Linked DNA regions of Rudanella lutea DSM 19387. The protein of the gene in region 2 interacts with the protein of the main gene of each other region in a pairwise test. Links are inferred from orthologs where the notes say so. Each region holds a gene or a part of one and is shown on either strand. Other genes may lie near its edges. The genes, in order: RUDLU_RS0116210 and ftsA.

Region 1 (3,278 bases), 540 kb from region 2 along the record:
GCGGTCATGCTCAGCTCGTAGGGCAACAGCACGATGGCGGCAATGTAGACAAAACAAAACGCATAGTCGAACAGAACGAGGTTGCGCACAATCAGAATCTGTAGCACCACGTACAGCACAAACAGAAACGTATAATTCAGGATCTCGCGAATGGTCATTTCAGTGGGCAATTAACAACGAACAGTGAACAGCAAATGATACTTAATATCTGTTCGTTGCTCATTGTTCACTGTTCATTGTTACTTATTTTTCATTTTCAACTTGCTTTTCCAACTGCTCCTGCTCGTTTTGAAGTCGGTTTTCTACGACGTACACAAACGACAGGTTGCTAAAGTTGGTAGCCAGATCAAGCGTAATATCATGGAAGGTCTGATTGGGTTGTACTCCCACCGACCGTACCCGGCCGACCAAAATACCCGGCGGGAATGTGGAGTTGAACTCCGACGATACAACCGAGTCGCCTTTGTTCACGGGCTTGTACCGCGAAATATCCAGCAGCTTCATGCGGTGCGGGTCTACCCCATCCCATTTAGCTGACCCAATTTCGTCGGCCTTCACGAGCTTCGACGACACGAGGAATTCGGAGTGCAGAATCGACGTCACCACCGAAAAATGGCGGTTGCAGAGTTTCACCTTGCCCACAACACCAGTCGGCGAAATAACGCCCATACCCGGCCGGATACCATCGTCGGTGCCTTTGTCGATGGTAATGTAGTTGTTGGCAAACTGCGTGGTGTTGTTGATCACCTTAGCCACCGTGTAGGTAAACCGATTGGCAAAGATCGAATCGGCCTTGTAGGCGGCCGGGGCAGCCGGGGCCCCTTGTTGCAGGCGCGTCAGCTGGGCGTGCAACTGTTCGTTTTCGAGGGCAAGGTCAGCGTTTACGCGGTGCAGTTCGGTGTACTCGCGGGCCGCGTTGGACCACGCCAACATACGGGCGGCATACGCGTTGGAGGTATTGAAAAAGCTCGCACTCCAGTAATTATTCGTGTTGATGATGAAGTAGAAGCACAAGACTTCGAGCAACACAAACAAGATGAAATTTCGGCTACGGAGAATAAAATATCCTAACTGCTCCATATGGTTCGGGCGGGTAGTCGGTCCGGTTTGGCTTTGCTATGTATGCAAAAATAGGTTTGAGCCGTTGCCCAAACCTATTTTTCTAATGATGAGTGATGAACGATGAGTAATCATGCGTCAGCAAATTCATCACTCATCGTTCATCACTATGAAATCAGTACCGACTTGTAGAGGTCAAGGTTTTTGATCACCTCGCCTGTTCCTTTCACCACGGCCTTGAGCGGGTCGTCGGCTACGTGGATCGGCAGTTTGGTTTTGGCCGCCAAACGCTTGTCGAGGCCATGCAGCAAGGCTCCGCCACCCGTCAGGTGAATACCGTTGGTGTAAATATCAGCCGACAGCTCCGGGGGCGACACCTCCAGGGCTTTCATCACCGCTTCTTCAATCTTCGAAATAGACTTGTCGAGCGCGTAGGCAATTTCGCTGTAGGTAACCTTAATTTCTTTCGGGATACCCGTCATCAGGTCACGACCCCGGATTTCGTAATCCGACGGTGGGTTATCGAGTTCGGGCAGGGCCGACCCCACTTCCATCTTGATTTGCTCGGCCGACCGCTCACCGATGAGCAGGTTGTGCTCCCGGCGCATGTAATCGACAATATCACGGGTAAACACGTCGCCCGCAATCCGGATCGACTGTTCGCAGACAATACCCGAGAGGGCAATCACGGCGATTTCGGTGGTTCCCCCGCCGATATCCACAATCATGGTACCGTTGGGCTGCGTAATATCGATACCGATACCAATAGCGGCCGCAATGGGCTCATGCACCATGTACACCTCTTTCGCACCGGCGTGTTCGGCGGAGTCCTTCACGGCCCGCTTCTCTACCTCTGTAATACCCGAGGGAATGCAGATAACCATCCGGTGTGAGGGCGAAAAGAGCTTGCTCCCGGTGTCGATCATCTTGATCAATCCCCGAATCATCAATTCGGCGGCTGTAAAGTCGGCAATTACACCATCTTTCAGCGGCCGGATGGTCTTGATGTTTTCGTTGGTCTTTTCGTGCATCTGCATGGCCTTATGACCAATTGCAAGCACTTTACCACTGGCCTTATCCATTGCGATAATTGAAGGCTCATCCACCACAATCCGATCCTTGTGAATAATCAAGGTATTCGCCGTGCCCAGGTCAATCGCAATGTCGCTGGTTAGAAAATTAAAAAGTCCCATTTCAGGCGTTTTACAAAGGCGCTTTAAGTACGTTCGGTTTTCGTAAGAAAGTGCAAAAGTATAGATAATTCCAGAGAATTCCCGAAGCTTAGTCCAGTCAATTAATGGTTTTTAAATGAAAGCGGTAAATGGCGTTGTATGAGCCCGGTAAGTGGTCCCGGCAAGTAATTTAAATTGAGTATTAAACCGGTCTGCACAATATTTCGTCAACAGGTAGTTGCCAAAAATCGGCCGCCGTGGACACGGGGCCGGCTGTCCAATTTTGTCTATCAACAAAAACTCCCGGTCGTGCCCTGTGCACAACCGGGAGTGTGTTACCTCACCGGGCTATACGCCCGCAGGTGATGGTTTATGAGCCGCACATTTCGCAACCTTCGGGATCGTCGAGCGAGCACTGCATGGCTGCATAGGCCATATCCGTGTCCGACACCACCGGTACCGGTTGAGCCGCAGCCTGCTCTTTGGCATAGCCAACGTAGTCGAGCGGCTTCTCAACGGGGGCGGTTTCGGCCATGGCGGGCTCAATCTGCACCTCGGCCTGCGGCTGTACCACCGTGAACTTCACGGCATCGGTAGCGGCCTTGGTACGGAGGTAATACATACCCGTTTTCAGACCGGCTTTCCAGGCGTAGAAGTGCATCGACGTCAGCTTGCCAAAGTTGGGGTCCTGAATGTGAATGTTCAGTGACTGCGACTGACAGATGTACGCGCCCCGGTCGGCAGCCATATCGATGATATGCTTCTGCTTGATCTCCCAAACCGTTTTGTACAGGTCTTTGATATTCTGCGGGATACCCGGAATCTGCTGAACCGAGCCGTTGGCCAACACGAGGTTGTTTTTCATGGTCTCGTTCCACAGGCCCAGCTTCACGAGGTCGCGGAGCAGGTGCTTGTTGACCACGATAAACTCGCCCGACAGTACGCGCCGGGTGTAGATGTTGCTCGTGTAGGGTTCGAAGCACTCGTTGTTACCCAGAATCTGACTCGTTGAGGCAGTTGGCATAGGAGCCAGCAGGAGCGAGTTAC
Region 2 (3,324 bases):
AATTGGGGCCTCTGCCACAGGCTCCTCGTCGCGGGTTGCTACTGTCGTCTTTTCGTCTCGGGCATCTGTCTTTTTGTCGTCTACGTTCTCGCTGGGGGTTATGCCATTGGGCGTCAAAATCTGCCCAATGTCATTGATTGGCTCAAAGCCAGCGGCAATAATCGTGACCCGCAACTTAGAGCCCAGAGTCTTGTCCACAATGGCACCAACTTTCACCATTTTGGCCTCGGCCTGGATTTTCTCGGCCACGTACTTCGAGATGATGGTCATCTCGTTCATTTTCATGGCGTGTTCTTTGCTTGAGGCAATCGTCAGCAGGACTTTTTTGGCCCCGCGAATGTCACGATCGTTCAACAAAGGCGAATTGAGGGCAGCTTCAATGGCCGACAGCGCCCGGTTTTCACCGTCTGCTTCGGCCGACCCCATCACCGACTGACCGGCATTGCTCAACACCTTCTTCACGTCGGCAAAGTCGGCGTTGATATCCCCCTGAGTGGTGATGATCTCGGCAATACTTTTCACCGCATTAGCCAGCACGTTATCGGCATGACCATAGGCTTCGGTCCAGTCGAGATCGCCATAAAGCTCGGCCAGTTTATCATTCAGTACCACCAGCACCGTATCGCAGCTTTCTTTGAGCCGCTCGATGCCTTTCATGGCCTGTTCTTTCTTTTCAGTGCCTTCGTACCAATACGGTGCCGTTACAACAGCCACGGTCAGCAGCTTCAGTTCACGCGCCACTTCGGCCACAACCGGTGCAGCCCCCGTACCCGTACCACCGCCCATACCGGCCGTGATAAAGACCATTTTGGTTGGTGCAGCCAGCAGGTTACGAATCTCGTCGATTCCATCGCGGGCGGCTTTCTCACCGGCTTCGGCCTCTGTACCAGCCCCCAGTCCGTCGCCCAACTGAAGCTTAGTCGGAACAGGAGAGGCCATCAGTGCCTGCCGGTCAGTATTGCAAACGGCAAAACTGACGTCTTTAACGCCCATTTTCCACATGTGCTTAACGGCATTGCCGCCCGCACCACCCACACCAATGACCTTGATGATCGGGCCGTTTTCGTCCGGAATTTCGTAAGCGTATCCGTGATCAAGCATCGTGTTCATAGGGTGTCAGTCGTTCTGGTATGAGGTACAAGTTAATAGGTGTCCTTCTTTTCAATGAAATCATCACTTGAAAAGATCCGTTTAAGTTTGGCGAACCAGCCTTCTTTGGGGGCCTCTTCGGGCTCTGCAGCAGGCCGGTACGGTTGTTTGGCCGTTGGTGGAGTACTGGCTTTGGGGGCTTCAGAGGTCCGGGCGGGGTCGCTGATAAAGCTTACTCGCTCATCGACCTGCCGGAAACCAGCCCAAACCAAGCCCAATGCCGTTGCGTATGCCGGATCGCTCACCAGATCAGCCCGGCCGTTGTGCTCCAGCCACTCGGGGTAACCCACGCGTACATCCATCCCCGTGACCCGCTTAAAAATGGCCTCGATGTTGGGCGTCGATGCGGTTCCTCCCGTCAGAACAATACCCGCCAGCAGTTTATGCTCAAAACCTGACCGCAGAATTTCGGCCTGTACCAATGCCGCAATCTCCTTCAGCCGATCTTCCATGATGAGCGACACATTCCGCAGCAGCACATCCTTATGTTTGCGATTGACCAACCCCGGCACCGAAACTACCTCGTTCAGGCGGCTATCGGTCGGGTTAGCATTCCCAAACTGTACTTTGATCTGCTCGGCATGGTTGCTCAATACCTTGCACCCTTGTTCAATATCGTTCGTCAGGCTGTTGCCGGCCCACGGTAAAATCGAAATATACCGCAACACATTGCGGTGATAAATAGCAATATCCGTTGTGCCGCCACCAATGTCGACCAGCGCCACGCCAGCCTGCTTTTCGTCTTCGGTCAGCACAGCCATTCCCGACGCCAGCACCGACAGCACGAGCTGATCGCGTTTCAGGGAGCTATTCGCGGCCCGCTCAATGCACTTCTTGGTGTTCAGTGCGGCATTGGCCGGGGCCATAATAATCTGAAAATCGGCCCCCAGCTTTACACCATTCCGCCCTACGGGGTCTTCAATACCCGGCTCACTATCGACCGTAAAGTCCATGGGCAATACATGCACGATTTCGTTACCCGGCGGAATTACCGTCTTGTACATATCGCGCAGCAAATGATCGATGTCAGTCGGTGTTACTTCGTCGCCGGGCGAACTCCGGGTGATACTGCCGATCTGACGACGCGCACTAATGGTGTTGCTACTAAAACCAACGTTGACAATACCAATGTCTATATCAGCCTGATTACCAGCCTCTTCGATAGCCTGGTTAATGGCTGACACCGTTTTGTTTATATTGACCACGGAACCCCGCGTTACACCGCCCGATTCTACACGTCCGACACCCAGAACCTCCAGCGTGGGAAAGTCCTTATTACGGATCAGCCGACCCGCAACCGCACACACTTTGGTGCTGCCAATGTCAAGTCCAACAACTATTTTATCATTCATCGACGCTGTCATTCGCACACGATTTGATTTCGGTACTGCACGTTCACCCGACTGTATCGATCCCATCCCCGCGAGGAAAGGATTGATTTATAGAACAATTTCAACTTCTTAAACTTCAATTCCAAATTAATGGGCAGGCCCATTTCAATCCGATGCTTGCCATACGTCGGCCACATCGTGACGGCTCCCTGCGCATTCACGTCAATGTCGGTAACCTGAGCCTGCCAGAAGGCATCGTTCCGAATCATGGTCAGCAACTCAATCAACCCGCGACTACTGGAGTCGGTCAGGCTGGTATGTTTGGTGAAGTACGCACCCGATAGTATGGGTACGCGCACGGTGTGGTTCATCGAAATCGGAAAGAACCGTCCCTCTTCGCTTACATACTGCCCTTCCAGGTACCCCAGGCTGTTATCTGACGATATCAACCGGGCCAATGGCTGGGGCTGCTGGATGCTGACGATCAAGTTACCCATCAAGTCACGCGAGACCTGACAATTTTTCACCAACCCGTGCCGTTTGAGCCGCTGCTCCAACTGCCGAAAGTCGATCTGGTCAAACGACTCGCCGATCACCGGATCGCTGCCCTCGTTGGTCAGGTAACCCGTTACATCCCGGCGGGTCAGAAATTGATGCCCATCCACTTTGTCGAGCTTCACCACCACCTCGCGGCAATGCTTTTGCTCCTGCCGAGCCTCTGTAAATGCAATGACGGCGAACAGAGACAGACCGCCCCCCAGCGTCCAAAGCCACTTTCTTTTATGGTTAAAAGTAGAAAACATCTGGCTTTAAGGTCGACAAAACTGGTAATATATTTATTTAC

What was found.
Region 1: the proteins of ftsA (region 2) and RUDLU_RS0116210 interact in binary tests that used the Escherichia coli proteins (3 or more experiments, as listed by UniProt). The link is inferred for Rudanella lutea DSM 19387 from one-to-one orthologs.

What each region holds. Positions count from the first base shown.
Region 1 is NZ_KB913013.1:3,914,591-3,917,868, reverse strand. Bases 240-3,189 are described here. They hold RUDLU_RS0116210 (rod shape-determining protein), read right to left. Parts: upstream 2,253-3,189; coding sequence 1,227-2,252; downstream 240-1,226. Other genes in these bases: RUDLU_RS0116205 (ribonucleoside-diphosphate reductase subunit alpha), read right to left, coding at 2,602-3,189; mreC (rod shape-determining protein MreC), read right to left, coding at 244-1,080. Also shown: RUDLU_RS0116220 (hypothetical protein), read right to left, coding at 1-158; more of RUDLU_RS0116205, read right to left, coding at 3,190-3,278. UniProt on the Escherichia coli protein: Forms membrane-associated dynamic filaments that are essential for cell shape determination. Acts by regulating cell wall synthesis and cell elongation, and thus cell shape.
Region 2 is NZ_KB913013.1:3,372,864-3,376,187, reverse strand. Bases 329-3,324 are described here. They hold ftsA (cell division protein FtsA), read right to left. Parts: upstream 2,514-3,324; coding sequence 1,143-2,513; downstream 329-1,142. Other genes in these bases: murC (UDP-N-acetylmuramate--L-alanine ligase), read right to left, coding at 3,317-3,324; RUDLU_RS0113850 (cell division protein FtsQ/DivIB), read right to left, coding at 2,510-3,283; ftsZ (cell division protein FtsZ), read right to left, coding at 329-1,110. In the rest of the region: more of ftsZ, read right to left, coding at 1-328. UniProt on the Escherichia coli protein: Essential cell division protein that assists in the assembly of the Z ring. May serve as the principal membrane anchor for the Z ring.